Regions from separate parts of the Marinobacter sp. MIT932201 genome, predicted to be linked through region 1. Evidence: predicted binding sites of a transcription regulator. Region 1 holds the regulator's gene; each other region holds the start of a gene.

Region 1 (10,379 bases):
AGCCGTAGTGTTGCAACAGGCTTGGCACATCAATGATCAGCGCGATCCTGCCGTCGCCGGTAATGGTGGCGCCGGCCATTCCCGGCGTACCCTGGAGGGCTCGACCGAGGGGCTTGATCACCACCTCTTCCTGCCCCACCAACTGGTCGACAACAAAACCGACCTGTTTGGTCCCCATGGCTACGATGACCACATGGGCGTTCTCCGGCACTTCCTGGGAAGTACCATCACGCACCAGCCATCGTTTGATGTGAAACAGCGGGAACACCTTTTCCCGGACCACAATACACTCTCGTCCGTCGACGATATTGGTCTTGGTCAGGTCCAGATGGAAGATCTCGACCACATTCACCAACGGCAGCGCGAACGATTGGTCACCCAACATGATCATCAGTGTGGGCATGATGGCCAGGGTCAACGGAACCTTGATGACAATCCGGGAACCCTTACCCAGTTGCGATTCAATGCTCAACTGTCCATTGAGCTGGCCTATCTTGGTTTTGACCACATCCATGCCTACGCCACGACCGGAGACGTCCGAGATCTGCTCCTTCGTGGAAAAACCGGCTGCGAAAATCAGGTTAAAGCACTCGGAATCGGTCAGGCGATCCGCGGCATCCTGATCGTAAATCCCCTTCTCGACGGCCTTGCGACGGAGCACTTCCGGATCCATACCGGCGCCATCATCCTCGATGAACAGCAGGATATGATCCCCCTCCTGTTCGGCAGACAGGGTTACCGTACCCTGGCGTGGCTTACCTGCTTTCTCGCGCACTTCCGGGGCTTCGATCCCGTGATCGACCGAGTTTCGCACCAGGTGAACCAGCGGATCAGACAGCGCTTCGACCAGATTCTTGTCCAGATCGGTGTCTTCACCGTGCATCACCAGGTTGACCTCTTTCTTGAGGTTCCGGGCCAGGTCACGCACAACCCGGGGGAACCGGCCGAACACCTTCTTGATCGGCTGCATACGGGTCTGCATGACGGCAGACTGGAGGTCGGTGGTGACCACATCCAGGTTGGACACGGCTTTGTGCATGTGTTCGTCTTCGCTTTCCGCGCCCAGACGCTGCAAGCGGTTACGCACCAGCACCAGTTCACCCACCATGTTCATGATGTCGTCGAGACGCTTGGTGTCAACACGCACCGTTGTTTCAGCCGCGGGCGCGTGTTCGCGGGCGGGCATCGCAGGGGTGGCAGCGCCTTTGGTCTCCGGCTTCCCGGGCTTCGGTGCCTCTGCTTTTGGCTTGGCTGGCTCTTTCGGCGCTGAGGGCTCTTTTGGCGCTGAGGGCTCTTTCGCTGCTGAAGGCTCTTTTGGCGCTGAAGGCTCCTTCGCTCCCGCGGGCTTTTTCGGAGTGGAGGACTCTCCGCCGGCAGTCGGGCTTCCACCCTTGCCATGGAGATCGTCCAGCAGTTTTTCGAATTCGTCGTCGGTGATCAGATCGTCGCTGCCACCGCCTTCTGCCTTGGCCGCCGGCTTTTCTTCTTTGCTGACAGCCTCGTCCTCGCCCGCAGGTGCGCCGGCAAACTGCCCTTTTCCGTGCAGCTGGTCGAGCAGCGCCTCGAACTCGTCGTCGGTTATCTCGTCATCTCCGGAACCCTCCCGGTCACCGGAAGACGCTCCGGAGTCTGAAGCCGGTGCCTGTTCTTCGCTCTTTTCGTCCTGCAAGGCATCCAGAAGCTGTTCGAATTCGTCGTCGGTGATGTCGCCGCCATCCTCCGCCGGTTCACTCTCTTCGTGCTCTGGCTGAGGGGCAGCGACAGGCGCTCCCTCACCTTCTGGCAGGGCCAGGGCATCGAGGCGGGCAATCAGTTCGTCCGGAGCCGGTGTTGGTTCCTCGTGATTGCGAACCTCTTCAAACATGGCATTAACGTTATCCAGGGCCTCCAGAACCACGTCCATCAGTTCAGAGTCCACCTTACGCTTGTGATTGCGCAGAGTGTCGAAAACGTTTTCGGCGGAGTGGCAGCAATTTACCAGCGCTTCAAGCTGAAGGAAGCCGGCGCCGCCTTTAACGGTGTGAAAGCCACGGAAAATGGCGTTGAGCAGATCACTGTCGTCAGGATGTTGCTCAAGATCTACCAACTGCTCTGACAGCTTTTCGAGAATTTCACCGGCTTCTACCAGGAAGTCCTGCAAAATCTCTTCATCAGCATCAAACGCCATGCGTTACCCTCTTTGTTCAGAAACCGAGACTGGACAACAGGTCGTCAACGTCATCCTGTCCCGAAACTACATCTTCACGCTCATCGGCCTTGATCTGGGGCCCGACGCCCTTCTCTGCAGATTCTTCCTTCTCTTCAATCTGGTGCACGGTGCCGGTGAGCTGATCCACATGGCTGGCCATCACCACCAGGCTGAGCATCTGCTCCTCAACCTCTTTTACCAGGGCGGTGACCTTCTGGATAACCTGGCCCGTCAAATCCTGATAATCCTGAGCAAGCAGGATTTCCGACAGATTGTTGTACATGGTGTCAGCGTCGCTGGCTGTGCTGACAAAAAAGCGATCAATACGGCCGTACAGTTCCCGGAACTCCGCCGGCTGCATCTCCCGACGACGCAGACGTTGCCATTCGTCCCGCAAGGAGGCCGCTTCTTCACGAAACGCGTTGGCCACCGGCATGGTTTCCTCAACCAGGTCCATGGTGCGGTTGGCCGCTTCGCCGGTCATCTGCACAACGTATTCGAGGCGATCGGAGGCGTCTGTCATCTTCGACAGCGCTTCCTGCTGTTCCGCGTTCCGGGGGTCAATCTGGAAGTTCCGGATGGCTTCGTGCAGGCTCCGGGTCAATCGCCCTACCTCGCGGTACAGACTTTGATCCCTGACCTCGCTGAGTTCATTGATCAGGGTCATGGCTTTGGCATAATCACCGGCATCAACACTCTCTGCCAGCTCTGCTGCCTGCCGCTGGAGCTTTTCGGTCACCTCCGGCTCAAGGCCCCGATGGTTCTTTTTGCTATCGCTCATGAGAGCCATCCGACCTCTGGTTACTGGATTCTTTCAAAGATTTTCTCAATCTTTTCCTTGAGCACAGCGGCAGTGAACGGTTTGACAACGTAGCCGTTCACGCCCGCCTGAGCCGCGGCAACAATCTGGTCGCGCTTCGCCTCAGCCGTTACCATCAATACCGGCAGGGTTTTCAGATTCTCGTCAGCCCGGACAGCCTTCAGAAGATCGAACCCGGACATGCCCGGCATGTTCCAGTCGGTGACCAGAAAGTCGTATTTGCCGCTCTTCAGCATCGGCAAGGCTGTGTTGCCATCGTCTGCTTCATCGGTGTTGGTGAAGCCCAGATCACGCAGCAGGTTTTTGATGATCCGTCGCATTGTGGAGAAATCATCCACAATGAGGATTTTCATGTTTTTGTCCAATGGGACCTCCAGTTAGTAACACCCGGAATTCGTTTGACCTTCGCGTTCAAAGTCTAGCAGGCCGCTGTTTAAACCGCTTATTGTCAGACCTTTGCTTCCGTTGTAAAGCATCGGTTACCAAAAACTACAGACTGCCCCTTCGCAGACACAGACTGAACGCAATCAGCTGTCCGGTTCCTGGCGCCAATCCGACAACCGCCCCCGAAGGCGCAAGGCAGCCTGGCTGTGAATCTGGCTGACCCTGCTCTCGCTGACGCCCAGCACGGCGCCTATTTCCTTGAGGTTCAGCTCTTCCTGGTAATAAAGGCTCAGAACCAGTTTTTCCCGCTCCGGCAGGTCTTCAATGGCCTCAGCCAGGCTCCGCCGGAAGGCATCGGAGGACAACCCCTCCAGAGGGTTATCCTGCGTCTCTGTCTGTTCTATCGGCAGCTCTCCGGATTCATTGAGCTCATCGAGGCTAAAAAGTCGGCCACTGTTGGAATCGGAAAGATAGGAATGATACTCAGCAAGCTCCATGCCCAGCTCCTCGGCCACTTCCTGATCCTGGGCTTCCCGGCCAAGCCGGTCTTCCACAGCCTTGATGGCCTGGGAAATGCGACGGGCGTTTCGATGCACGGAGCGGGGAACCCAGTCGCCCTTGCGAATTTCATCGACCATCGCCCCACGAATCCGGATACCGGCGTAGGTCTCGAAGGTGGCTCCTTTGGTGGAACTGTATCGCTGGGCAGCCTCAAGCAGGCCAATCATGCCGGCCTGCATAAGATCTTCAAGCTGAACGGAAGCCGGCAGGCGGGCCATCAAATGGAGGGCAATTTTCTTGACCAGCGGCGCGTGTTGCTCAACAAGCTGAGATGCCTTCTGCGCACCCGACTGGTTATAGATTCCGAGGTTTTTCGCCAATGTCATGTATCCGGTTTCTTGTTTGACTGGATCCGATTCAGACTTCGACGAGCCGCTCCACAAAGAATTCCAGATGTCCACGGGGAGAGGACGGCAACGGCCAGCTGTCTACCTTGTCGGCCAGAGACTTGATGGCCAGGGAGGCTTTCGCTCTGGGATAGGCATCCAGCACTGCCCTCTGTCTCTGGACTGCTTTCTTCACTGCCTCATCGTAGGGGACTATACCGACATATTGTAGTGCCACATCGAGGAAGCGCTCGGTGACCCGAGTCAGTTTTTCGAACAGATGCCGGCCTTCCTGCTCATTCCGCACCTGGTTGGCAAGAATGCGGAAACGATTGGTTCCATAATCCCGGTTCATCAGCTTGATCAGGGCGTAGGCATCGGTGATGGACGTGGGTTCGTCACACACAACCAACAGTAACTCCTGGGACGCCCTGAGAAAGCTGACCACCGATTCGGAGATACCGGCGGCAGTGTCGACAATCAGTACATCGATCTGATCCCCCAGCTCGCTGAACGCATTAATGAGCCCGGCATGCTCCATGGGACTGAGCTGGGTCATCCGCTGGGTACCTGAGGAGGCAGGAACGATCTTTATGCCGCCGGGACCATTTACCAGAACGTCCTTGAGGTCACAGTCGCCTGCCAGAACATCCTGAAGGTTACGGTTGGCGGTGATGCCCAGCAATACGTCGATGTTGGCGAGCCCAAGATCGGCGTCGAGCAGCACCACTCTCCGGCCTTTCTGCGCCAGGGCAATTCCGAGGTTGACCGACACGTTACTCTTGCCGACTCCACCTTTACCGCCGGAAACTGCAATCACCTGTACCGGATGTGCTCTGCTCATACTGTTTTTTGTCTCTTGCCACGTTTCGCCGGTGCGTTTCCGACGCCTGCTGTCAATCTGTCCGGTCTCAGGCGTGCTCTTTCAGGCCCTCTGCGACCGCCTGCTGTTGCTGGAGTGTTTTAAGCCGATCCACGGCCAGCCGCACCAGCGGAACAGCTTCTGCGTGGTGCAGATCTTCAGGAATCTTCTGCCCGTCTGTGTAGTAGGCTACCGGCAGACCGGTTTCCATGACAAAACCGAGGGACTCACCCAATGTGAGGGCCTCATCGATCTTGGTCATCACACAGCCCGCAAGATTTGCCATCTTATAGCAATGCCAGACGGATTTCATGATGCGCGGCTGACTGGTTGCCGAGACGACCAGATGCGTTTTGACATTGTGATGGCTGCGAGCCAGTTCGGCCAGCTGTTCCTGATAACCTTTATCCGAACTTGTCAGCCCGGCAGTATCAATCAGAACCAGGTGACGGTCTGACAGCTCGTCCAGAATATCGTCCAGGCTGTGAGTCTCATCCACCACCCGAACCGGCACATTCAGGATACGACCGAACACGAACAGCTGCTCGTGCGCCGCCACCCGGTATCGATCGGTGGTGACCAGAGCCAGGGAGTCGGAGCCATGCTTGAGCACATACCGCGCCGCCAGCTTTCCAATCGTGGTGGTCTTGCCGGAACCGGTAGGACCCACCAGCGCATAGGCGCCCCCCTCATCAAGCCACTCCATGCGAGAGGTCCGGACGCCGGTGCACAGCATTTTCAGGGACTGCTTCCAACCATCTTCCAGTCGCCCTGCCTTATGGCGACGGGAAATTGACCCTGCCAGCTCGCTGTCCAGGCCGAATTCCTGCAGGCGCTCGGCCAGCCTTTGCTGAACAGCCGTGTTTGTCGAAACCACCGGGTCCGGCTGCGGGCGACCACCCTGCATCATATCCCTGAGGGAGCTGATCTCGGCACGCATCTGTGCGAGTTCATCAGAATAGACATCCTTCGGCGCCTGGGGCTCAGCCACACTATCACCGAAATCGCCGCCGACCGTTTCCTGAACAGCAGCAAACGACGGACCTGAGTAGCCGGCTCCCTGGGAGGCACGCTTTTCCCTGACTTCACGGATGCGGTCACGGGATCGGCTCAATTCATCCTCGAGACGACGATGCTGGTCAGCCTGCATTTCTGCCAGGCGGGATCCGTTGGTGGCTTCTTCGGCCTGGTTGCCCAGGCGCTGGCGCGCCATGTTTTCGTCATAGTCCAGCGCCGTCACGATTTCGACACCACCGTCGACCCGACGGTTGGAAAGAATCACGGCATCCGGCCCCATCTGTTCACTGACCTGTTTCAGCGCCTCTGCCATGGTCTGAGCAAAAAACCGTTTTACTTTCATGATGCCTCTTCCTCCACCGGCAACGCCGTGCCGGCGCTGTCCGCTCTGTCATCCGCGCCGTTACTGGCCAACGGACGCCACGATCGTAATCTGTTTGTTATCCGGAATTTCCTGGTATGAGAGCACGTGCAGTCGCTCTACCCCATAGCTGGCAAACTTCGCCAGGACCGGCCGCAGTGGCCCGGACACCAGCAGAATGGCCGGTTTGCCAAGCATCTCCTGGCGCTGGACGCTCTCCTGAAGCGATCGCTGGAGCTTCTCCACCATATTCGGCTCCAGAACCAGGCCAATGTCTTCCTGACCGCCGGATTGTTGACTCTGCTGAACAGACTTCAGCAATAACTGTTCCAAGTCCGGATCCAGGGTGATCACCGGTATCTCCGATTCGTTGCCGCAGATGCTCTGGACAATCATCCGGCGCAGGGACTGCCGGGCTACGGTGGTCAGCAGCTTGGGATCCTGACTCTTCGGATGAACATTCACGATGGCCTCGGCAATGGACCGCATATCCCGGATCGGCACTTCCTCCTTCAGCAGGTTCTGCAAGACCTTCAGGAGCAGACTGATTGAAACGGTGGTGGGTACCAGCTCTTCGGCCAGCTTCGGAGAAATCTTCTCAAGCTGATCCAGCCACTTCTGGACTTCCTCGTGGCCCAGCAGTTCGTGGGCGTGTTTCTGCAACACCTGGTTCAGATGGGTGGCAACCACGGTACTGGCATCGACCACGGTATAGCCAAGGGTCTGAGCCTGGTCTTTCTTATCGGGCTCGATCCAGCAGGCATCAAGACCGAACGCCGGATCCTTTCCTTCAATCCCTTCGACCTTTCCAAATACCTGGCCGGGGTCGATGGCCAGCTCCCGGTCCGGGTGAATCTCCGCCTCGGCGATGGTTACGCCCATCAGGGTGATGCGATAGACGTTGGGCATCAGGTCCAGATTGTCGCGAATGTGCACCGAAGGCATCAGGAATCCCAGATCCTGGGACAGTTTTTTACGAACACCCTTGATGCGACTGAGCAACTGACCGCCCTGGGACTTATCCACCAGCGGAATCAGCCGATACCCCACTTCCAGACCGACGATATCGACGGTGGAGACATCGTCCCAGCCCAGCTCTTTGGTCTCTCCGGGTGCCGGCAGCTGACGACCCTGATCGCCACCCGCGTCTCCGCCCGGCGGCAGATCACGACCCGCCGGTCGCGGTGCCGCGCCGCCAGCGCCCCTGGCCGGGAAGGCGCCCTCCTCCTCGACAGTCTGCCTCTGGTGTTTCCAGATATACCAGGCAGCGCCGCCAGCCAGCGCACCCAGACCCAGGAAGGCCACGTGAGGCATGCCGGGAATCAGGCCGAGGATAATCAGGATTCCAGCGGCAATGGACAGTGCCTTCGGCGCACTGAACATCTGCTGCAGGATCTGGCCGCCCATGTCCTGGCTGGAAGTAACCCGCGTTACCATGATCGCCGCAGACGTGGACAGCAGCAGCGAGGGAATCTGTGCCACCAGGCCGTCACCAATGGTCAATAGCGCATAGCGCTCCATGGCCAGCCCGAAATCCAGGCCGTGCTGGAGCATACCGATGGCGATCCCGCCGACGATGTTAATGGCAAGAATGAGCAGGCCGGCAATGGCATCGCCTTTAACGAACTTGGACGCACCGTCCATGGAACCATAGAAATCCGCTTCCTGGGCAATCTCGGCCCGGCGATGCTTGGCTTCGTCCTGATTGATCAGGCCGGCGTTGAGATCCGCATCAATGGCCATCTGTTTGCCGGGCATGGCATCCAGGGTGAAACGGGCACTCACTTCGGAGACCCGGCCGGCGCCCTTGGTGACCACCAGGAAGTTAATGATCATCAGGATCGCAAAGACCACCAGACCCACGGCGTAGTTGCCTCCGATGAGTACCGCACCGAAGGATTCGATCACCTTACCGGCCGCGTCGCCGCCCTCGTGGCCGTTCAACAGAACGATCCGGGTGGACGCCACGTTCAAGGCCAGACGCAGCAGCGTGGCCACCAGCAGTACCGTGGGGAAAGAGGCAAACTCCATGGGCCGAAGGGCGTAGACACAGACCAGCAGAATGACAATCGACAGGGTGATGTTGAACGTGAAGAACACGTCCAGCAAAAACGCCGGCATGGGCAGAATCATCATACCGAGCAAGCCCATCAGCATGATGGGAATGCCCAGATTTCCCCGCGTCAGGGTTTTGACGTTATTGAGGACTAAAGCTCTGTCCATGCCGGATACTTCTCCGATTGGCCGTGCCTGCAGGCGTTTCAAAGGTCGAAAATCTGACGCGGCGGCGTCGTTTGGAAGAGTTATCGCAAGATCCGTACCAGCCCTTAGTGGATTTCCGCGAACCGGCCATTTGCGGCCTGACTCGCCTTGCCAGATGCGGTATCCTTGCGCCATTTAATTGCGACGCTAAAACCCCAACCAGACACACAGGTGACCCCATGCCAATCCACGAGGTAAAACACCCTCTGATCCGCCACAAGCTCGGCATCATGCGCCGTGCGGATATCAGCACCAAGAATTTCCGGGAGCTGGCACAGGAAGTTGGTGCACTTCTGACCTACGAGGCCACCAAGGACTTTAACCTGCAGGAAAAAACCATCGAAGGCTGGGCCGGCCCAGTGAATGTGGAACAGATTCACGGCAAGAAAGTCACCATCGTTCCGATCCTCCGGGCCGGGCTTGGCATGCTCGACGGTGTTCTGAGCCTCATTCCCGTTGCCCGGGTCAGTGTTGTCGGCCAGATCCGCAACGAGGAGACACTCGAGGCCAGCACCTATCTGGAAAAACTGGTGGGTGAGCTGGATCAGCGAATGGCCATGATCGTCGATCCGATGCTCGCTACCGGCGGCTCCATGATCTCCACCATTGACCTGCTCAAGAAAGCCGGCAGCACCGAGATCAGGGCCCTGGTTCTGGTAGCCGCGCCCGAGGGCGTCAAGAAAGTCCTCGAGGCCCATCCGGACGTGTCGATCTACACGGCCTCCGTTGATGAACGCCTGAACGAGAAAGGTTATATCCTTCCGGGTCTCGGCGATGCCGGCGACAAGATTTTCGGCACCAAGCAGAAGGACGTTTAAGCATGCAGGATCGTACCAACGACCCGGTCTGGAAACAGGCCATTGCCGGCTCGCAAATGCTGCTGGTGGCCTTCGGTGCCCTGGTGCTGATGCCATTGATCACCGGCCTGGATCCCAACGTGGCCCTCTTCACCGCCGGCCTGGGCACCCTGATCTTTCACGTGGTGACCGGCGGGCAGATCCCGATCTTCCTGGCGTCCTCCTTCGCCTTTATTGCCCCCGTAATCGCTTCCAAGGGCCGATTTGGCATGGAAGAAACCCTGGGCGGCCTGATGGCCGCAGGTATTCTCTACATCTTCCTGAGTGGCCTGGTTCGGATGCGGGGCACCGGCTTTGTCCGCCGCCTGCTGCCGCCAGTGGTCATCGGCCCCGTGATCATGACCATCGGCCTCGGCCTGGCACCGGTTGCCGTTCACATGGCCTCCGGCCGCACTGGTGACGGCGCCAACCAGCTGATCCCCTACGACACCGCCATCTGGATCGCGATGATTTCCCTGGCCGTAACCATCATCATGTCGGTCTGGGCCAAGGGCATCTTCCGCCTGATTCCCATCATGTTTGGCGTGATCACCGGCTACATCCTCTCCGCGTTTGCCGGCATCGTAGATACTACGCCCGTCAAAGAAGCCGCCTGGTTTGCCGTTCCCAACTTCGTTGCGCCCGAGTTCAGCTGGGGCGCCGTGCTGTTCATGATTCCGGTGGCCATCGCCCCGGCCATCGAACACATTGGCGACGTACTGGCCATCGGCAACGTGACCCGCAAGAACTATCTGGAAAAGC
Region 2 (10,379 bases), 1.2 Mb from region 1:
GGCGAACCTTTTCAATGTACTCGAACACCAACGGCAAAATGTCCTCATGGCGAGCTAGCCCCTCGGGTGTCAGGGAGATGCTGATCTCGAGGGTGGCGTTTTCACCGGTATCCATGCCCAGACCTGCGGAGAGGCTCTCGGCCAGACCGGCCTTTTTAAGCGCATCGAAAAGACTGCCTGGGCCCTCATGGCCAAGCAGGTTGGCCACGTAGCTGACGGGCTTAGTACGGTAGTTTTCTTCCTGGGATGGAATCGGGAAGGTAAGCGACAGGCTGCGAACATCCTTGAGCGCTTCTGCTGTTACCTTGGCCGGGAGGTCCTCCGCCCGGTAAAGGCTGGCCACATGGCGTTTGGTTTCGAGGTTTCGGTTTTCGATGGCATCGAACCGGCCTCGCACCATGGATTCCAGTTCGTCCAGGGTTTGCGGCCCGTAAACCGCCAGGCTCATGATGTTCGAGGAGTAGTGCTGCTTCCAGAACTCGATCAGGTCAGGCCGGAGCGGGTTGTCTTCGGTGTTCTCCAGGGTGCTGAGGTTGCCCACCGCAAACTGGCTGAAGGCGTGGTCGGGATTACTGGCGGCTTTTTTTACGGAATAGAATCGGCGCCCATCGTCTTTTTGTTTGGCGCTGAATTCCGAGTGCACGGCGTTGCGTTCACGGTCCACCAGTTCGGCGGTAAACAGGGGTGCGGAAAACTGCTGCGCGAATCGGTCCAGGGCCGGTTCCAGAAATTCGGCTTGAACATCGAAGAAATAATTCGTGTCCTGGAATGCAGTGAAGGCATTGTGCTGGCCGCCATGGCTCTTGATGAACTGCTGGTATTCCCCTGGATCCGGATATTTCTCGGTTCCAAGGAACAGCATGTGCTCCAGGAAGTGGGAGAGTCCTTCCCGATCCGCCGGATCATCGCCACTACCGACAGCAACGTTCATCGAGGCAGCCGCTTTGTCGGCATCCTGATCCGAAACCAGAATCACCTTCAGGGCATTATCCAGTTCGATGAACCGGTACTGGTTATCGTCATTGGGGCTCTTCTCCGGAATCTGGGCTGCAAAAGCAAGGGTGCTGAACAGCACAAGTGTCAGCAGGGAAAACAGGCGTGATATCGGGTTCTGCATTGAGTTCTTCCTGACGGTGCGTGTGTTCATAGGTTCTCTGTGATTCGGAGAAGAGTTTCGTGTATCAGTGCATCGGCGCGCTGCGTGTGCTCTCTGGTTGCTGGTCCAATGTTTTACGAGCGAGATCCGCGGCTTTCTCACCGTCCAGCTGGCCAGAGGCGATACGCTCCAGAACCGTGGCCATGATGGCGACGGACTGTCGGTAATCGGCAAACTCGGCCTGGAAGGCTTGATCAATGGCCTCGTAGACCGCCTGGATTTTCTCCTCGCGGGAACCTGCGTTTTCGGCGGTGTCGTTTATGGCCCTCAAACAGGCTCGGGCAATGGAAATGTATCGTTCTGCGTTGGGATTGTCTTTTTGCATGATTGGTGGTTCCGAAGATCGGTTTTCCTGTGAAAAGAAGAGATGCCAGAAGGCGCGATAAGTTCCCGATTATGTCATTGCTGGCGGGCGCTTTCATTGCTTTGCGGTAATCCGGAAATTGGGCATGCATGGGCCAATTCCTGTGCTAGTCTCAAAAGCATTGTGTCGGCGAACCGGACAGGCCCGTTGAGCGTGCGGGAGAAAATTTTTAGAGTAATAGCTCTATGCAAAACAAAGGCTTACAGAGTAAAAGCTCTAAAAAAGTTCGATACATGAAGGTTGCAATTAAGTACAATGCCGGCGTTTCCGGAAAACTCTAAGACTTTAGTTGTATGAGTGCCGGCATGGATAGACAACAACAGAGCAACAGGCAGGGTGGAAGATCGATGAATTATTTCCTGACGGGTGGCACCGGATTTATTGGCCGTTTCCTCGTGGAGAAGCTTCTGGCACGTGGGGGTACTGTCCACGTTCTGGTGCGTGAACAATCCCAGGACAAGTTGGACAAATTGCGCGAGCGGTGGGGTGCGGATGAAACCCAGGTGAAGGCTGTCATAGGCGACCTGACCAGCAAAAATCTGGGTATTGACGCCAAGACACTGAAAGCCCTGAAAGGGAAAATCGACCACTTCTTTCACCTCGCCGCCGTGTACGACATGGGGGCCGACGAAGAAGCTCAGCAGGCGACCAACATCGAGGGCACTCGGGCTGCGGTGAGTGCTGCCGAGGCAATGGGCGCCAAACACTTCCATCACGTGTCTTCCATCGCGGCTGCCGGGCTGTTCAAGGGGGTTTTCCGCGAAGACATGTTCGAGGAAGCCGAGAAGCTGGACCATCCTTACCTGCGCACCAAGCACGAATCTGAAAAGGTGGTTCGGGAGGAATGTAAGGTTCCCTTCCGCATTTACCGCCCGGGCATGGTAATTGGTCATTCTTCCACCGGCGAAATGGACAAGGTGGATGGCCCCTACTACTTCTTCAAGATGATTCAGAAAATTCGCCATGCGCTACCCCAGTGGGTGCCGACCATTGGTGTCGAAGGCGGGCGTCTGAACATTGTGCCGGTGGATTTCGTAGTTAACGCCATGGACCACATTGCCCACCTTGAGGGTGAAGACGGCAAGTGCTTCCACCTGGTGGACAGTGATCCGTACAAGGTTGGCGAAATCCTCAATATCTTTAGTGAGGCGGGGCACGCACCCAAGATGGGGATGCGGATTGATTCCAGAATGTTCGGCTTTATTCCGCCGTTCATTCGCCAGAGTCTGAAGAATCTTCCGCCCGTGAAGCGGCTGACCTCGGCAATCCTCGACGACATGGGCATTCCGCCCTCCGTGATGTCATTCATCAATTACCCGACCCGGTTCGACGCCCGTGAAACCGAGCGTGTTTTGAAAGGCACCGGTATTGAAGTGCCCCGGCTGCCGGACTACGCGCCGGTGATCTGGGACTACTGGGAGCGCAATCTGGACCCGGACCTGTTCAAGGACCGCACGCTCAAGGGCACGGTTGAAGGTCGCGTGTGCGTAGTGACAGGTGCAACGTCCGGTATCGGTCTGGCCACGGCGCAAAAACTGGCAGACGCTGGCGCCATCCTGGTGATCGGCGCCCGGAAACTGGAGCGTCTGAAGGAAGTGACCGCGGAGCTGGAGTCTCGCGGAGCGAGCGTGCACGCCTATCCGTGCGATTTCTCCGACATGGACGCGTGCGATGAGTTTGTGAAGACCGTTCTGGATAACCACGGCCACGTGGATGTGCTGGTCAACAATGCCGGGCGTTCCATTCGCCGGTCACTGGACCTGTCGTTCGATCGATTCCACGATTTCGAGCGCACCATGCAGCTGAACTACTTCGGTTCCGTGCGCCTGATCATGGGCTTTGCGCCGAAGATGCTGGAGAACCGCCGAGGGCACGTAGTGAACATCTCGTCTATCGGGGTGTTGACCAACGCGCCCCGATTCTCGGCCTACGTGGCGTCCAAGTCTGCCCTGGATGCATTCAGCCGTTGCGCTGCTGCGGAGTGGTCAGATCGCAACGTGACCTTCACCACCATCAACATGCCGTTGGTGAAGACCCCGATGATTGCGCCGACCAAGATCTACGATTCGGTGCCTACCCTGACGCCGGACGAGGCCGCAGGCATGGTCGCTGACGCGATTGTTTATCGACCGAAACGCATCGCGACTCGTCTCGGGATTTTTGCCCAGGTGCTGCATGCCCTGGCACCCAAGATGGGCGAGATTGTCATGAACACCGGTTACCGGATGTTCCCGGATTCACCTGCCGCCGCCGGCAGTCGATCCGGCGAGAAGCCGAAGGTGTCCACAGAGCAGGTGGCTTTCGCCGCCATCATGCGGGGCATCTACTGGTAACGTGGTAGCGCCTGAATCGAGTGGGAGGGGAGTTACTTCCCCTCCCATTTCAATTGGTTAAATAAGATTCGCCTCTTTTTTGAGTTGTTCTGGGCTAAAGAAAACCTGCCGATAGCCGATGGTTAACATAAGAACAATATAAAAGAAGGGCTATTGATGACTCTCAAGAAACGTCTTTTGCTGACCTTGCTGCTGGTTGGCCTGCTTCCCGTCATTGCCATCTCGTTTTTTAACGCCGAAATTGCCCGACAGAGCCTGACGGAACAGGCGTTGCAACAACTCTCTATTGCGGCTACCAACAAGCAGCATAGTGTTGAAGATTATCTCAGCACTATTGCCCGGCAGCTGAAAGCCATGGCCAATAATCGCGGGACCCGAACGGCGGCCCAGGGGTTTGGTTTGGCATTTCAGAATTACGAAAAACTGGTACAAGAGGAGCAGTCGACCTTACGAGAAAACGTCGAGGCTTATTATCAGCAGAATTTCTTGCCACCCTTACAGCAAAATGGTGGTGCTAAGGGACGTTCAGCCTCGGATTTCGTTGCATCCCTCAGCAAAAACAGCCTGGCTCTGCAGATGGGTTACATCGTGGACAACCCGAATCCTGTGGGGCAGAAAGACGAATTGGTATCGGCCGACGTCCATATCGCGCAGTTTTATAACACCCTTCACAAACAGTGGCACACCTCGTTCAAGGAGTTTCAGGAGGCGTTCGGCTACTACGATATTTATCTCATTGATGCCGATACAGGCCATGTTATCTATTCCGTAGCCAAAGAGGTTGATTTTGCTACCTCCCTGAAAGACGGTCCCTACGCGGATTCCGGCCTTGCGGCAGCTTATCGTCAGGCGCTGTCTGACGGACAGGATACTGCTCCGACTTTTGTTGATTTTACTCGGTATGTACCGTCCTACGGTGCGCCCGCCGGATTTGTGGCAACCCCCATATATTCCGAAAAGGATGAGCGGCTGGCCGTGCTGGCCTTCCAGTTCCCCATCGACAGCCTGAACAACATCATGATGGAGCGAGATGGCATGGGCGAAACCGGGGATGCCTATCTGGTGGGCCCGGATAACCTGATGCGGTCAGACTCATACCTGGATCCGGAAAACCGCAGCGTTGTCGCTTCCTTTGCCGACCCGGAGAATGGGCGCATAAGTTCGACATCGGTGGATGAAGCTCTGGCTGGGAATTCCGGTGAAGGCGTGGTTACGTCCTACCGGGGCGAACCAGTGTTTTCCGCCCACAGGCCAGTTGCTGTAGGCGGGTTGAACTGGGCGCTGGTGGCGGAGATCAGCGAAGACGAGGCCTTGGCGCCCGTGCGTGAAATGTGGACGCTGGCCGCGATAGCCATTGCTATTGTGATCCTGGCTGTAGTGGCCGTGGCGGTCTGGACCGCAGTGCGGATCATGAAACCCCTCGGCAGAGACCCGGCCGAATTGCAGGCACTGGCGGAGCAGGTGGCTGCGGGTAATCTGGTCATCGATTCGTCCGAAAGTGACAGGGCAACGGGTGTTTACGGCTCCATGCTCAAAATGGTGTCGGACCTGAAAGAAGTGATCTTCAGGGTCGAGGAGGCTTCCCAGCGCCAGGCCAGTGCATCTGAACAATTGTCGGGTACTTCCTCACATACTCTGGAGAGTGTGAATCAGCAGGCAGAGCAGACTGAGCAGGTGGCGTCGGCCATTGAGGAAATGTCCTCCGCCATCAACGAAGTGTCCCAGAACACCGCGGAATCGGCAGCCAGCGCCAAGCGCACTCATGAGGCGGTCAGCCGCAGCGCAGCCGAGGTGGAATCCTCCGCTGAGGACACCCGTGCTATGGCCAGGGAACTGGAGGAAGCTGAGGCCGGCATAGAGGACTTGCGAAAGAATATGGAATCCATCACCAGGGTTCTGGATTCGATAAAGTCCATCGCCGACCAGACCAATTTGTTGGCTCTGAATGCCGCTATTGAAGCGGCCCGGGCCGGTGAACAGGGCCGGGGCTTCGCGGTGGTTGCGGATGAGGTGCGCAGCCTGGCCCAGAATAGCCAGAAGGCGACCGAGGAGATCAGTAGTTCCATCGAAACTCTGGTGAATTCGTCGGAGCGTGCTTCACAGGTGGTTACCCGCTGCAGCGTCCAGGCCAGCGGTATTTCCGAGCGGGCAGGAGCCGTTGTATTACAGCTTCGCGAGGCAGTGGAGGAGGTCACCCGGATGTCCGGTATGGCGGAGCAGATTGCGACTGCATCCGAAGAGCAATCAGCCACAGCCGAAGAAGTAACGCTCAACGTATCTACAATTGCAGAAAAGTCCGTTGAGACCAAACAGGCCATGGCCCAGATATCAGAAGCCAGTGGTGACCTGGCCGAGTTGTCTCATCAACTGAAAGATTCGCTGTCCCGGTTTAAAGTCAGCTGAGTACCAGAAGGCGTTAAAATCTTAGGCCATGCTCGGCACACAAATAAAAACCCGCTACGGCGGGTTTTTTTAATGGCGTTTACTCGGTCTCTTCGGGGATCACAGGAGGTGGAAAGCCGCCCAGCTCTTTCCATCGATTCACAATGCCGCAGAACAGGTCCGCAGTCTTTTCCGCATCATAGGCTGCGGAGTGGGCTTCCTTATTGCTGAACGGAATGCCCGCGATCTTACAAGCCTGGGCCAGAACCGTATGGCCGTACGCCAGGCCGGCCAGAGTGGCGGTATCGAACGTGGAAAAGGGATGAAATGGATTGCGCCGGATATCTGCTCGCAGTGCGGCCGCAAAGATGAAATTGTGGTCAAAAGTGGCGTTATGTCCCACCAGAACGGCCCGCTTGCAGTCGTGGTTTTTCACCGCCTTGCGAATCGGGCTGAAGATTTCACTGAGACCTTCCCGCTCGGGAACCGCTTCACGCTCTGGATTCCACGGATCTATGCCGGTGAAATCCAGGGCGGATTGCTCCAGATTGGCGCCTTCAAAGGGATCAATCTGTTGTACGTGGGTCTCCGCTCGCCGCACCCAGCCGTCGTCGTCCATGGTCAGTATTACCGCCGCCACCTCCAGCAGGGCATCCCGCTCGGGATTGAATCCTGCGGTTTCCACGTCGACGACAACGGGTAGAAATCCGCGGAAGCGGCGGGACATGGGATGCGGTGGTTTGTTTTCGTCAGTCACTCAAGCTCCGGTCTTGGCCGTGGGTGAGAAGGAATAGATCAGGTTTACGCCAGTCGCCAGTGAACGGTTTCACCGGCCTTGAGAGGCACGATGGTTCCGTCAGCCAATGGCAGCTCCGCCGGCATGGTCCAGGGTTCGCGAACCAGGGTAATGGTATCGGTGTTGCGCGGCAGGCCGTAGAAGTCAGGGCCGTTGAAGCTGGCGAATGCCTCAAGCTTGTCCAGAATGCCAAGCTCTTCAAAAATATCCGCATACAGGCCGATGGCGCCATAGGCTGAGTAACAGCCAGCACAGCCGCAGGCAGCCTCCTTGCGATCCTTGGCATGGGGAGCAGAATCCGTGCCCAGGAAAAAGCGTTTGTCGCCGCTGGCTACCGCGTCCCGCAACGCCTTCTGATGGCGGTTGCGCTTCAGAATTGGCAGGCAATAAAGGTGCGGGCGAATGCCGCCGACCAGCATATGGTTGCGGTTATACATCAAATGCTGGGGCGTCAGCGTCGCGGCAAGGTTGTCGCCGGTATGCTGCTGGACAAACTCGGCGGAATCGGCCGTCGTAATATGTTCCAGCACAACCTTGAGATTCGGGAAAGCCTCCAGGGTGGGGGCCAGGACCCGCTCCAGAAACACCTTTTCACGGTCAAAGATATCGATATCGGCGTCGGTTACTTCGCCGTGAACCAGAAGAAGCATGCCGCAGTCTGCCATTGCTTCCAGCACGGGATAGATGTTCCGTATATCCTTCACTCCGGAGTCGGAGTTCGTTGTCGCGCCCGCCGGGTAAAGCTTGGCGGCCACAACACCGGCGGCTTTGGCCTCGCGGATGGTTTCCGGTGTCATGCTCTCGGTCAGGTACAGGGTCATCAACGGCTCGAAGGCGGTGCCTTTGGCAGCCGCGAGAATCCGCTCCCGATAGGCTGCGGCATCAGCGGCGGTTGTGACCGGTGGCACCAGGTTAGGCATGATGATGGCGCGGCCGAAGCAGGCCGCTGTGGCCGGTACCACGTCGCTAAGAATGTCACCATCCCGAACGTGAAGGTGCCAGTCGTCGGGCCGGGTAAGAGTAAGCTTTTCTGTCATGGCAGTTGTCCGCAATACCTTATGCGAGGCGTGCTGTGGGGCCCTGGAGGATAGAGCCCCGAAAAATTTGGCGAATTATACCAGAAGGCGCGGGTGATTGTTTTCCGGCCGGAGCTAAAGAAAGGCAGACGCGGGCCGTTAAGCAATCAGAATCTGTTAACTACCGGACACTGATGGCACATACTATGGGATTCCGCCTCGGAAAACGTCTCAATACACTGCTGGCTTGCAGTCTTCCTGTGCTGCTTTTGCCGGCTGCCGGGCAGGCTGCCAGCTATGGTGCCGGTATCGAGAATAGCCAGTGGTATCTTGCCGAATCGGTATTCGAGTGTCGCCTGGTGCACGAGGTTCCCGGTTACGGTCGGGCCGTGTTCAATCATCGCGCGGGTGAAAGTCTGAGCTTTTTCCTGGAGTCTGATTCGACACCAATGCGACCGGGGCGTGGCAGTCTCGTGGTGGAGGCACCGGCCTGGCGTCCGGGTGTGGCGCCGAAGCCCCTGGGCACGGTCAATGTGTCGGATGATCGCCGCCAGGTCTCCCTGGACACACGCCAGGCCTTTGTTGTTGCCCACGGCCTGCTGGAGGGTATGCGCCCCACGGTTACCCGGGAATCCTGGTTTGATGGTCGTCCGGTGCGGGTGCAGGTGTCCAATATCAATTTTGCTGGTGAATACCAGCGCTATCAGCGCTGCACGTCGAATCTCTTGCCGGTGAACTTTGATCAGATTCAGCGTTCAAGGGTGCCCTTTGCCAGTGGCAGCACTCAACTGTCTGACGCCGACAGGCAGTTGCTGGACAACATCGTGCGCTACGTGAATGCCGACACCACGGTTGAGAGAATTTTCGTGGATGGCCACAGTGACAGCATTGGCAGTCGTATCGACAACCGCGCGCTTTCCGAAGATCGTGCCAATGTGGTGGCCGACTACCTCAAGGCGAGCGGTATTGATGAAAACATGATTACCGTTCGGGCACACGGTGACCAATACCCGGTATCCAACCGGCCGGCGGATAACCGCCGCACCAATATCCGCTTGCAGAGGGCAGGTGATCGCCCAGAGCTTCAGCAGGCCAACGGGTATGGCGGTGAGCCCCGGGGATAATCGCTTTCAGTAAACCGAGTTCAATACTTCCAGATGGGCGTTTACGCTTTCTGCCAGGGCCCTCAGGTGGTATCCGCCCTCCAGCGTTGAAATGATGCGGTCGTTGCTGTGCTCACGTGCAACAGACACGATCATTTCCGTCAACCAGCGGTAGTCGTCGGTATCCAGATTCAGTTCCGCCATCGGGTCAAGTCTATGGGCATCAAAACCCGCGGAAATCAGAATGAGTTGCGGTTTGAAGTCGTTCAGCCGCTTCAGCCAACCTGCCTCCACCTGTTTCCGGTACTCTTCAGACGAACAGTTCGCTGCAATCGGAATGTTGACGATGTTGTCGGCCTGGCGGTGCACATGGGAGTGCGGGTAGAACGGGTGCTGGAAGCTGGAGCACATCAGGATTCGCTCGTCACCACCGACAATGTCCACGGTTCCGTTGCCCTGGTGCACATCGAAATCAATGATCGCGACCCGTTCAAGGTGATGGAAGGTGAGAGCGCGCATGGCGGCCAGGGCGACGTTATTGTAGAAGCAAAAGCCCATGGATTTCGCTCGCTCGGCATGATGGCCGGGCGGGCGCGCGCAAACAAAGGCGTTGGTTACCTGGCTACTCATAACCATATCCACGGCCTGGATGTTGGCGCCAGCGGCAAGGCGGGCTGCCCGCAAAGTGTCCGGCATCATGGCCGTATCCGGATCGGTAAACACGCGGCCCCTTGTGGGTTGCATCAGATCGAGTTGATGCAGGTACTTTTCGGGATGCACCGTCAATAACTGGTCCCGGGTGATCTCCTCCGGCCTCACCCAGTCGAGCTTCTGATCAAGACCGGTATCAGCCAGGTAGCTGATGATCGCCGCCAGACGCTCAGGGCTTTCCGGATGTTCCGGCCCCATGTTGTGTTTCATGAAGTCATCGTGGGAAAAGAATGCCGTGGTCATACGTCTCGAACTGCCTTCGATGTGCTTATATTTTCTTCAAGCTTATCAGGGAAAACCGCCTGATGCCGTGTTTCTTTGGTCTTATAGGGACGATAGCCATTTCACATCGGGGAATCAGGGCCTAAGATAAGGGTTACACTCATAAGTAACCTGTTTTATTACATTTATTCGCCAACGGCCTGCCGGCCACTCACATAGGAGAGTCAGCTTGAGCACCCGGTATCTGGAGAGCCTTTTCAATCCCGCGTCCATTGCGGTGATCGGTGCGTCGGAGC
Region 3 (10,379 bases), 1.1 Mb from region 1:
AGGTGGCGCTGAGCGACAAGAACTTCTTCAATCGCGGCGGTCACCCGGTCCGTAAGCTGCTTAATGAACTGGCGCTGTCAGCCATCGGCTGGACTGAAAAGAAGGCCGGCCAGAGGGACCCGCTCAGGGAAAAAATTGAATCGGTTGTGGACAGGGTATTGGATGAGTTCACCACCGACGTCAGTTTGTTCGAAGAACTGCTCAAAGACTTCAGCCACTTCATGGATCTCGACCGAAGACGTCGTGAGCTCGTGGAGCAACGCCTGCGGGATGCAGAAGAGGGTCGAGCCCGGCAGGAGCGTGCCTCTCAGGCGGCGGACGGATTGTTACAGGAACTGATGGAGCAACGGGACATTCCCGAGCCGGTTGTCGGGCTCCTGAACGAAGCATGGGCCAAATATCTGCAATGGGTGGTTCTCCGTGAAGGTGAGGAAAGCGACCGCTGGCAACACGCCCGGAATCTCACCGAGCAGCTGGTGTGGAGTGTCGACCCTCGCCCGATCAATGACTCTACCCGTGGGGAGCTTCTCCGTGCGATTCCAGCCATTGTGGATGACCTTCGCAAGGCCCTCCAGGAAATTTCCTGGGACCCGTTTGCCACCGATGCGGCCATTCGTGACCTGGAACTGGCCCACGTAGACGTTTTCCAGCGGCTGGTGACCGCGCCGTCCCGTCCCGAACCTTTGGCGGAGCCTGAAGACTTGCCCGAGCCAGAGCCCGAGCGCTCGCTGCAAGCGCCTGTGGCTCCTCCGGCGCCAGACGAGGGGTTCAAGCAGACCCCGGCGCCGACCGAGCCCGAGCAGGCATCCTCTGAGCTGGCCAACGAGGCGCCAGAGGAAAAAGCGGGGATGGCAGAGACTGCGGATCCGGCTCAGGTATCGCCGCAATGGCTGGAAAAGGCGGAAAGCTTGCGCGTGGGTTCATGGATTGAGCTAACCCGAGACGAAACCAAGGTGCGCTGCAAGCTTGCGGCCTTTATCAAAGCCACTGGCAAGTACATCTTCGTCAACCGCAGTGGTGCCAAGGTGGCCGAGTATTTGCGTCTGGAACTCGCCGCCGACATGGAAGCCGGGAAGATCAGCATGCTCGATGATGGCCTCATCTTTGATCGGGCACTGGAGTCGATCATCGACAACCTGCGCAGCAGCCGCAAGGACTGATTCGTAGCAACCGTGGCAAGTTTGTGATTCAATCAGAGAGTGTAATCCTCTGATACATCTGGAATTACTTTGCCCGATACAGACGTTTTCGCCGAACGCCATACTGATTCCGGTACCGATGCAAGATTGCTTCGTGAAACCGGACGGATTTCCTTCGCCCGCTGGCGTCCCTCGCCAAATTTCGGGCCCCGTCCGGACGGGGTGCCCATCTCCCTGTTGGTCGTCCACAACATCAGCCTGCCTCCCGGGCAGTTTGGCGGTCCGGAAATAGAGGACTTTTTCTGCAACCGGCTTGATCACTCCGCGCACCCATATTTCCAGACCATCGAGGGCGTTCAGGTGTCCGCCCATCTGTTGATTCGTCGGGATGGTGATCTGGTTCAGTTTGTCAGTCTGCTGGAGCGCGCCTGGCATGCTGGCCGTTCGTGTTTCGAAGGTCAGGACGAGTGCAATGATTTCTCCATCGGCATAGAACTGGAGGGGACTGACGACATCCCTTACACCCCTGAACAGTATCGTAGGCTGGCAGAGGTGGCGGACCTGATTATGGCAGCCTGGCCGGCCATCACTGCTGACCGTATCACCGGCCACTGCGACATTGCGCCGGGCAGGAAAACTGATCCGGGGCCGGCCTTCGACTGGCAGTACTTCCGGGCGGGGCTGCACGCAGCGAGAGGTTCGGGGAGGAACGTCTGAATGGTGTTTGTTGTGTTTCTGCTGGCTTACATGGTTCGCAGGCGTCTGGATTCCCTTGATCTGCTCTCCGGTGACGAGGTCTGGCGTCGCTGGTTCAGGCATGGCAGCCGGGTCAGGGCAGGCCGTGAGTCCGGGATAGGTATCGGGCTGGCACTGGTTTTATTGCCGGCCTTTCTGCTCGGGCTTGCGCAATATCTCCTGGTCGCCTCCGGCTGGAGAATGGCTGCTTACCCACTGGAGTTCCTGGTTCTGGTCGTTCTCATGGGAACGCCTGGCTGGCGACAGATCCTCCGGGCCTACGCAGAGGCATGGCAGCGGGGGGACATGCAGTCAGCCTGGCATCATGTGAAAGATCTTTTGCCGGCTGATGAACGGGGAGCAGCGGTGTCTCCCGAGGCCATGCACCTCTCGCTGTCGAAGGCACTTATGGTGTCGGTGTTCCAGCGCTTCTTTCTGGTGGCTTTCTGGTACGTGGTTGGTGGTATCGGCGTTGCCGTTCTCGCCCGCGGTCTGGTTGCTCTTGCCGATCAGTGGCCCCAGGCTCCGGCAAGGCCGCGCTTTTCCGGGTTGGCGAACCTCGCCGGCTGGATCCCTGCCAGGCTTCTTTCCCTGACCTTCGGAATTGCCGGAGACCTGGCCGGCTGGCTGCGGGAAACCCGCCGCACGCTGACCGGTGTGACCAAAGAAGCCGGGGAGGTGCTCATGATTTCGGCCAACGGGTCGTTAACCGGGTATGCGCTGGATCCAGCCCGCTTTTCCCGGGTTCATCCGGATGAGTGGACAGCGTTCGGAGGACGTAGCCTGAGAGCAGTAAGGGATTTGTTGAACAGAAGCATGCTGGTCTGGATATGCACGCTCGCTCTGCTGGTCATTTCCGGGGTTGTCTGAGCCGGATTTTATAAAACATTACAGTTTAACAAGAAATAATGCTTAAGTTTTTAAGACTTTAGGCGACAATATAAGAAAAGAACATGAGTTCAGTTGTTTTTTGCCAGCACGAGGGTCCCTGTGAAGCAACTCATTAATCCCGCCATTGCACTGATGAACCGGCTGCCAATGGTTTACAAGTTCAGTCTCATCAGCATTCTGTTCCTGTTACCGATCGGTGGGCTGTCCTGGCTCGCCATTTCCGAGCTGAACCGTTCCGTCCAGACCATGACTCGAGGTGTCGAGGGGCTTGAGCAGCTTCAGCAGGTTGACCGGCTGGTGGACGCCGCGATGGATTATCGCGATTATCGCTCACCCGCGATCATCAAGGACGAGAGCGCTATTATGGCGGTGTCGGAAGAGGCTGCCAGTGAGATCGATAATACGCTGGCGGCCCTGACTGCCGAGGCTCGTTCTTTCGATACATCTGGCTCCTGGGCCGAGCAGGTCAACGACCTTCGGCAGGAGTGGGAGGCTCTGCGGTCTGAAGACAACTATCAGGGTAACTTCGATCCGCAGTTCAAGTATTACCAGGAATTTGTCCAGAAGGCTCAGGCCCTGCTTTCGGCCACCATTGAAATCTCGGGCCTGGGGCAGGGGACGTCCCGGGAAAATCAGTTGATTCTGGGACTTGTCCGCGACTCACTGCCGGCAGCCCGCACCGTGATTGGCCAGGCAAAATCCTACGGTATCTATGCCCTGGTCGAGGGACAGGTAGGCTATGCGCTGAGCGAAACGCTGAACGAAATCTATGACCAGTTGACCAATCGCAGTTCACTGCTCTCACCAGCGTTGGCCCTGGCCTCTGAGGCATCGCCGGCTTTGGCTGAGCGGGCGGGTAATGCCATCCAGCGGGTTGATGAGAGCCTGATGGTGGTTCGGGATCAACTGGATGTGAACGTGATTACGCCGATGCGCCTGGAAATGCCCTGGACTGAATACAACGACCTGATGTCCGGGCAACTGGCTCACTATGATCAGGTCAAGGCGGCGGCTTTCAACGTGGTCGACGAGAATCTGCAGGCGCGGCTGAACAGTGAGGTCAATCAGCGCCGGCTGATCGTCATCGCCCTGGTTGTTGTTCTTCTGGTGGTGGTCTATCTCTATATCGGCTTCTTCATGTCTGTACGCACCGCCATTAACCGGTTCAGCGAAGCGGCTCGCAGCGTCGCTGCCGGCGATATGACCACCCACATCATGCTGCGCAATCGCGACGAACTGGGCGAGCTGACCACGGAATTCAATAACATGACCGACCGGATTGCCGAGCTTATCCGTTCCGTCAGCCGGACTACGGCGGATGTGGACCAGCAGGCAACCCGGGTCAACGATACTGCGGCGGCCAACAGCGAAGCCGTGGCACGGCAGATGGAAGAAAGCGGCCAGATCAACGAAGCCATGAACCAGATGGTCGAGGCGGTTCACGAAGTTACCGAAAGCGCTCACCGGGTGGCAGACAGCGCCAGCAACGCCGAGCAGGACACCGAGACCGGTCGTGGCGTCGTTGCCGATACCGTAGAAACCATCAACAAGCTGGCAGGCGAGATCTCCGGCGCAGTGGAAGTGATTAACCGGGTCAGCAAGGACAGCGACAACATCAGCCAGGTGCTGATAGAGATCAAGGCGATTGCCGAACAGACCAACCTGTTGGCCCTGAATGCTGCGATTGAGGCCGCGAGGGCAGGTGAACAGGGTCGTGGGTTTGCGGTAGTTGCCGATGAGGTCCGCTCACTCTCTCAGCGTACCCATAAATCCACCGAAGAGATCGAAGGCATGATTTCCCGGCTTCAGAGCGGCGTGAAAGACGCGGTGTCGGCCATGACCAACAGCCGGGATGTTACCGAGACAACGGTGCAGAAGTCTGGTGAAGTGACGGAAGCTCTGGACAGAATCGCCAAAGGCATCTCGGTGATCGTGGATATGAGCCACCAGATTGCACAGGCGGCAGAAGAGCAGTCTGCCGTTGCGAAAAACGTGAATGCCAATGTCGAGCAGATTGGCGAACTGGGCCATAAAACGGCCGCCAATGCCGAGGAGACACTGGGATCCTCGAGGGAAATGTCGCAACTAACGGCCTCACTTCAGCGTCTGGTGGAGGCCTTTAAAGTCTGACTGGCGCCAGAACTGGAGCGAGACAACTAAAAATCCGGCCCTAGAGGCCGGATTTTTTTTGTTCCCAGAGAATTTCCTCACCGCCCTCGCGTCGGGCTAATACGCGGGCAATGACGAATAACAGATCAGAGAGACGATTCAGGTAGTGCCGGGAAGCAGTGTTGATGGAATCCTCGTGGCCGAGGGCGACGACAACCCGCTCTGCACGGCGACAGACCGCACGGGAAAGATGGCATTGGGCTGCAGCGGGGCTGCCGCCTGGCAACACAAAGTTCTTCAGTGGCGGTAGACCCTCGTTGTGCCGGTCCAGGGTGCCCTCCAACCACTCAATGTGTTCGTCGCCGATCACACGGCTGCCGGGAATGGCAAATTCGCCGCCAAGGTCGAACAGATGGTGCTGGATACGGCGCAGGCTTTCCACCAGTTCGTCGTCGCTGTCCAGTGTCTCGATCAAAAGCCCGATGTGGCAGTTGAGTTCATCAGCGGTACCCATGGCCTCGACCCGCTGGGCGTTCTTGGCAATACGGTTTCCATCGGCCAGGCCCGTAGAGCCGTCATCGCCGGTGCGGGTGTAAATCTTGGAAAGGCGGTTGCCCATCAGTCTGCTCCTGTTAACGTCACGACAGTTGTTGTACCCGTTCGGTCAGCATTTGGTTCACCGGAGTTTCGATGCCGAGCTCTTTTCCCAGTTTCGCCACGTATCCGTTTATAAAGTCTATCTCGGTTCGGCGTCCCCGTTGAACATCGGCACGCATGGATGACGTGTTGCCGGCGGTATTGCGTGCTACCTGCTCGATGCGTTCCCGTAGCGCGTCCGGTGTCTGTCGAATCCTGACGGCGGCGTCCATCAGCTGTGAAAGCTCCAGACAGAGCTGGTCGATGGTGCTCTGGTACAGGGGGGCATCCAGAATCTTGCCATTGGGGCAGTCCAGGATGGCGGTGTAGGGGTTGATGCCGGCGTTAATAATGAGTTTTTGCCAGAGGCGCTGAACGATGTCCGTCTCCGGATGAATGTTCAGGCCGGAGGTTGCCAGCATGGTAACGGCTTTCCTGACCGTTGCTTTGGCGGGGCTTGTCATCGGGCCTACCCAGGTGTCACCGGTACCGGCGTGAACGAGAAGCCCTGATTCTGGTCGGTTCGCGCCCTCTGTAGTGCTTGCGGCCAGGATTGGTCGCTCCGGCCACCGCTTGGCAACGGCTTGCTGGCTGCCAAGACCGTTCTGGAAAAGCAGGATGGGGGTATCAATTGCGAACTGGTTGATGACGCCGGCAACGGCGTCCAGGGTATCGCCGGCCTTGGTTGTAACCAGAATAAGCTCTGGCTCGTCGCCAGGCTGTAGAAAGGGAATCCGTACTTGTGATTCCGGCCCTTTAAAAGGCCGGAACCGGTAATCGACACTGGCGCCGGTCGGCTCACCGGGCCTGGCAATGAAGGCAATGCCCCCCGTAGGTAGCATTGCGCCCCAGAGCCTGCCCAGCGAGCCTGCGCCGAGAATGCCGATCATGCCGGTTACATGGCCTCGATGTCAGCCCTTTGCTGGCTCAGGCGGGCCTGGCTGCTCTGGGCGTCCCGGAGTTTCTCCTGCTCTTTCTCAACCACTTCGGCTGGCGCCTTGGCAGTAAACTTCTCGTTCCCCAATTTGCCCTCGAGGCGGCCAATCTCTTTCTGCAGGCGCTCCAGCTCCTTGTCCAGGCGCCTGAGCTCTGCATCCTTGTCGATCAGGCCGGCCATGGGAACCAGAACTTCCATGTCTCCTACCAGCTGGGTAGCAGACATCGGAGCTTTGTCACCTTCGAACCAGTCCAGGCTCTCCAATTTGGCGAGGGAGCCAAGGAACTGGCGGTTGTCGTTCATGCGTCGCTGGTCTTCGGCGTCTTTGCCGCGCAGCAGTACTGGAATCTTTTTCGCCGGCGAGATGTTCATTTCGCCCCGGATGTTTCGAACGGCAACGATTACGCCTTTCAGCCATTCAATATCGGCAGTGACCGCTGCATCCTGCTTGGTTGCATCCGGCTGTGGGTAAGCCTGCAGCATGATGCTGTCGCCGGTCTTCCCGGCCAGAGGCGCAATGCGCTGCCAGATTTCCTCGGTGATAAATGGCATCATCGGGTGCGCCAGGCGTAGAACCGCTTCCAGTACGCGTACCAGGGTTCGACGGGTTCCGCGCTTGGCTTCGGCGCTGGCGCTTTCATCATTGAGCACCGGCTTTGACAGCTCCAGGTACCAGTCGCAGTACTCGTTCCAGATAAATTCGTACAGCGCGTAGGCCGCCAGATCGAACCGGTACTGGTCCAGGTAACGGATGACATCCTGTTCGCAGCTTTGCAACTCGCTGATGATCCAGCGATCGGCCAGGGACAGCTCCACGGGCTCGTCATTTACGCCGCAATCTTCGCCCTCGGTGTTCATCAGCACGTAGCGGGCTGCGTTCCAGAGCTTGTTGCAGAAGTTGCGGTAGCCTTCCAGGCGTTTCATGTCCCAGTTGATGTCGCGGCCGGTGGTGGCCATGGCCGCCAGGGTGAAACGCAGGGCGTCGGTGCCGTGGGCGGCGATGCCCTCGGGGAATTCCTTCTTCGTGCGCTTACCGATCTTCTCGGCCAGCTTCGGCTGCATCAGGTTGCCGGTGCGTTTCTCCAGCAGGTCGTCCAGGCTGATGCCATCAATCATGTCCAGCGGGTCGATCACGTTGCCCTTGGACTTGGACATCTTGTCGCCGTGCTCGTCGCGGATCAGACCGGTGACGTACACGGTGTGGAAGGGCACCTGGGGCGTACCGTCTTCGTTCTTCATGAAGTGCATGGTCATCATGATCATCCGGGCAACCCAGAAGAAGATGATGTCGAAGCCGGTTACCAGCACATCGGTCGGATGGAAGGTCTTCAGGCGCTCGGTGATTTCCGGCCAGCCCAGGGTGCCGAAAGTCCACAGGGCAGAGCTGAACCAGGTATCCAGAACGTCTTCATCCTGCTCCAGGGTGACGTCGGCATCCAGGTTGTGCTTCTGGCGAACTTCATCTTCGCTGCGGCCAACATAGATGTTGCCCTCGGCGTCGTACCAGGCCGGAATACGATGGCCCCACCAGAGCTGGCGGGAGATGCACCAGTCCTGGATGTCGCGCATCCAGGCAAAGTACATGTTCTCGTACTGCTTGGGTACGAACTGGATACGACCGTCTTCCACCGCTTCAATGGCCGGTTTGGCCAGGGTCTTGGCGTCGGCAAACCACTGGTCGGTCAGCATGGGCTCGATAATCAGGCCGGAGCGATCACCCCGGGGCACGCTGAGTACGTGGTCCTCGATGTTCTCGACCAGCCCCTCGGCTTCCATGTCGGCAACAATCTGTTTACGGGCTGCTTCCCGGGTCAGTCTGGCGTAGGCGCTGGGCATGGTGCCGTCGAGTTCGGTGTTTTCGCTGCCATCGGCATTGAACACTTCGGCCACGTCCCGGATGTTGGCGTCCTGGGTCATGACGTTGATCATCGGCAGGTTGTTGCGCTTGCCCACGGCATAGTCGTTGAAGTCGTGGGCCGGAGTAATCTTCACGCAGCCGGAGCCTTTCTCCGGATCGGCGTGATGGTCGGCAACAATTGGAATCCGACGGTTCACCAGCGGAAGCATCACGTGTTTGCCAATCAGGTGCTGGTAGCGTTCGTCGTCCGGGTGTACGGCCACGGCGGTGTCGCCGAGCATGGTTTCCGGACGAGTGGTGGCCACCACCAGGTAATCTTTGCCGTCTTTGGTCTGCACGCCGTCAGCCAGCGGGTAGCGCAGATGCCAGAAAAAGCCTTTCTCTTCCTTGTTTTCCACTTCCAGATCAGAAATGGCGGTGTGCAGTTTCGGGTCCCAGTTCACCAGGCGTTTGCCGCGGTAGACCAGGCCTTCGTCGTACAGCCGAATGAACACTTCCTGCACGGCCTTGTAGAAGCCGTCGTCCATGGTGAAGCGTTCGTTGTCCCAGTCCACGGAATTGCCGAGGCGGCGGATCTGGCGGGTGATGGTGCCGCCCGAGTGCTCTTTCCAGTCCCAGATGCGCTTGATGAACTCTTCCCGGCCCAGGTCATGGCGGGTTTTGTCTTCTTCAGCGGCCAGTTTGCGCTCAACCACCATCTGGGTGGCGATGCCGGCGTGGTCGGTGCCGACGGTCCACAGTGCGTTGCGGCCCTGCATGCGCTTGAAGCGGGTGAGGGTGTCCATGATGGTGTGCTGGAACGCATGGCCCATATGCAGGCTGCCGGTGACGTTGGGCGGCGGGATGGCGATGCTGTAGGACTGGCCTTCACCTGTGGGGCGGAAGTACCCTTTGGCTTCCCAGTTTTCGTACCACTGGCGCTCGATGTTTTCTGGCTGGTAGGTTTTTTCCATGGGGTTCTGCAGTGACCGTTGGTTGATTCACAAGGGAAAATTGAGACGCTCGATTATACATGGTCGCCCTGTTTGCGGCGAACCTAACGCTTCCTCTGATCATGCACCCGGGGTTCAATTCCCAGTGCCCGCAACTGCTTGAAATGCGAGCGGGCCTGATTCAGCACATTCGGATCGTTATGGGCGACCAGAGCCAGCCGTTTGAACCGGTCTGCATCCGCCGGCAAGGTGGCCGAAAGAATGATCACGGTATCCCAGTCTTCGGCGACCGGCGGGCATAGCAGGATGCCGACAGGGTCGGTGCAGGTGGTAGCTGAATCGGGAACAACGCTGTGGGGAATGAAGGCGTCGGGGCTGAAGTTCCAGAGCAGGTCGTCCAGTTCTTCTGCGTGTTGCATGGTATCGCAGACGACACACACGCGGTCTCCCTGCTGCCAGGCTTTGTCCACGAGCTTTGCGGCGTGGAGGTTGCGGGCTGCGGGGGTGTTCTGGGCGAGGATGTGGAACCAGTAGCGTTGGTTGCGGTCCTCCTGGCCGGAAGAGCCGGCAGCGGCGCTGCCGGTTTCCGGAGAGGGCGCCGGGTTGTTATCCGGCATGGGACATCAGGTAGTCGACCAGCAGGGGCACCGGGCGGCCGGAGGAGCCTTTGGCCTTACCGGAGTGCCAGGCAGTACCGGCGATGTCGAGGTGCGCCCAGCGGTAGTCTTTGGCGAACCGGGACAGGAAGCACGCTGCGGTAATGGTGCCGGCCGGGCGGCCGCCGATGTTAGCCATGTCGGCGAAGTTGCTGTCGAGCTGGCTCTGGTATTCGTCCCAGAGCGGCAGGCGCCAGGCACGGTCCCCGGCACGCTCACCTGCGGCAAGTAGTTCGTTGGCCAGATCATCGTTGTTAGCCAGCAGGCCGGTGGCATGGTTGCCGAGGGCAATGATGCAGGCACCGGTGAGGGTGGCGAGATCGATCACTGCGGCCGGGTCGAATTTCTTGACGTAGGTGAGGGCGTCGCAAAGTACCAGGCGGCCCTCGGCGTCGGTGTTGAGGATTTCAACGGTCATACCCGACAGGGTGGTCACAATATCGCCCGGGCGGGAAGCGCCGCCGTCCGGCATGTTCTCCGCCGCGG

What was found. Region 1 encodes FliA, which starts transcription of late flagellar genes. Its sites were predicted from a motif close to CTAAAGTTTNNNNNNNNNNNGCCGNTAA; they were not measured.
Region 2: the regulator FliA is predicted to act here: its motif matches at 3,948-3,975, upstream of SIC15_RS07390 (methyl-accepting chemotaxis protein).
Region 3: the regulator FliA is predicted to act here: its motif matches at 2,786-2,813, upstream of SIC15_RS07880 (methyl-accepting chemotaxis protein).

What each region holds. Positions count from the first base shown of each region.
Region 1 is NZ_CP138917.1:2,815,855-2,826,233, forward strand. It holds gene SIC15_RS12865 (chemotaxis protein CheW) at 1-2,167, opposite strand, end outside; gene SIC15_RS12870 (protein phosphatase CheZ) at 2,184-2,969, opposite strand; gene cheY (chemotaxis response regulator CheY) at 2,990-3,373, opposite strand; gene SIC15_RS12880 (RNA polymerase sigma factor FliA) at 3,536-4,279, opposite strand; gene SIC15_RS12885 (MinD/ParA family protein) at 4,311-5,123, opposite strand; gene flhF (flagellar biosynthesis protein FlhF) at 5,191-6,501, opposite strand; gene flhA (flagellar biosynthesis protein FlhA) at 6,562-8,742, opposite strand; gene upp (uracil phosphoribosyltransferase) at 8,961-9,599, shown strand; gene SIC15_RS12905 (uracil-xanthine permease family protein) at 9,602-10,379, shown strand, end outside.
Region 2 is NZ_CP138917.1:1,619,049-1,629,427, forward strand. It holds gene SIC15_RS07375 (insulinase family protein) at 1-1,117, opposite strand, end outside; gene SIC15_RS07380 (hypothetical protein) at 1,182-1,481, opposite strand; gene SIC15_RS07385 (SDR family oxidoreductase) at 1,868-3,853, shown strand; gene SIC15_RS07390 (methyl-accepting chemotaxis protein) at 4,010-6,256, shown strand; gene rnt (ribonuclease T) at 6,336-6,992, opposite strand; gene pyrC (dihydroorotase) at 7,037-8,068, opposite strand; gene SIC15_RS07405 (flagellar protein MotY) at 8,254-9,171, shown strand; gene SIC15_RS07410 (histone deacetylase family protein) at 9,178-10,104, opposite strand; gene SIC15_RS07415 (GNAT family N-acetyltransferase) at 10,313-10,379, shown strand, end outside.
Region 3 is NZ_CP138917.1:1,729,172-1,739,550, forward strand. It holds gene SIC15_RS07865 (DUF1631 domain-containing protein) at 1-1,160, shown strand, start outside; gene ampD (1,6-anhydro-N-acetylmuramyl-L-alanine amidase AmpD) at 1,287-1,856, shown strand; gene SIC15_RS07875 (histidine kinase) at 1,857-2,744, shown strand; gene SIC15_RS07880 (methyl-accepting chemotaxis protein) at 2,865-4,895, shown strand; gene SIC15_RS07885 (cob(I)yrinic acid a,c-diamide adenosyltransferase) at 4,936-5,493, opposite strand; gene SIC15_RS07890 (ketopantoate reductase family protein) at 5,513-6,400, opposite strand; gene SIC15_RS07895 (valine--tRNA ligase) at 6,406-9,258, opposite strand; gene SIC15_RS07900 (DNA polymerase III subunit chi) at 9,342-9,854, opposite strand; gene SIC15_RS07905 (leucyl aminopeptidase) at 9,844-10,379, opposite strand, start outside.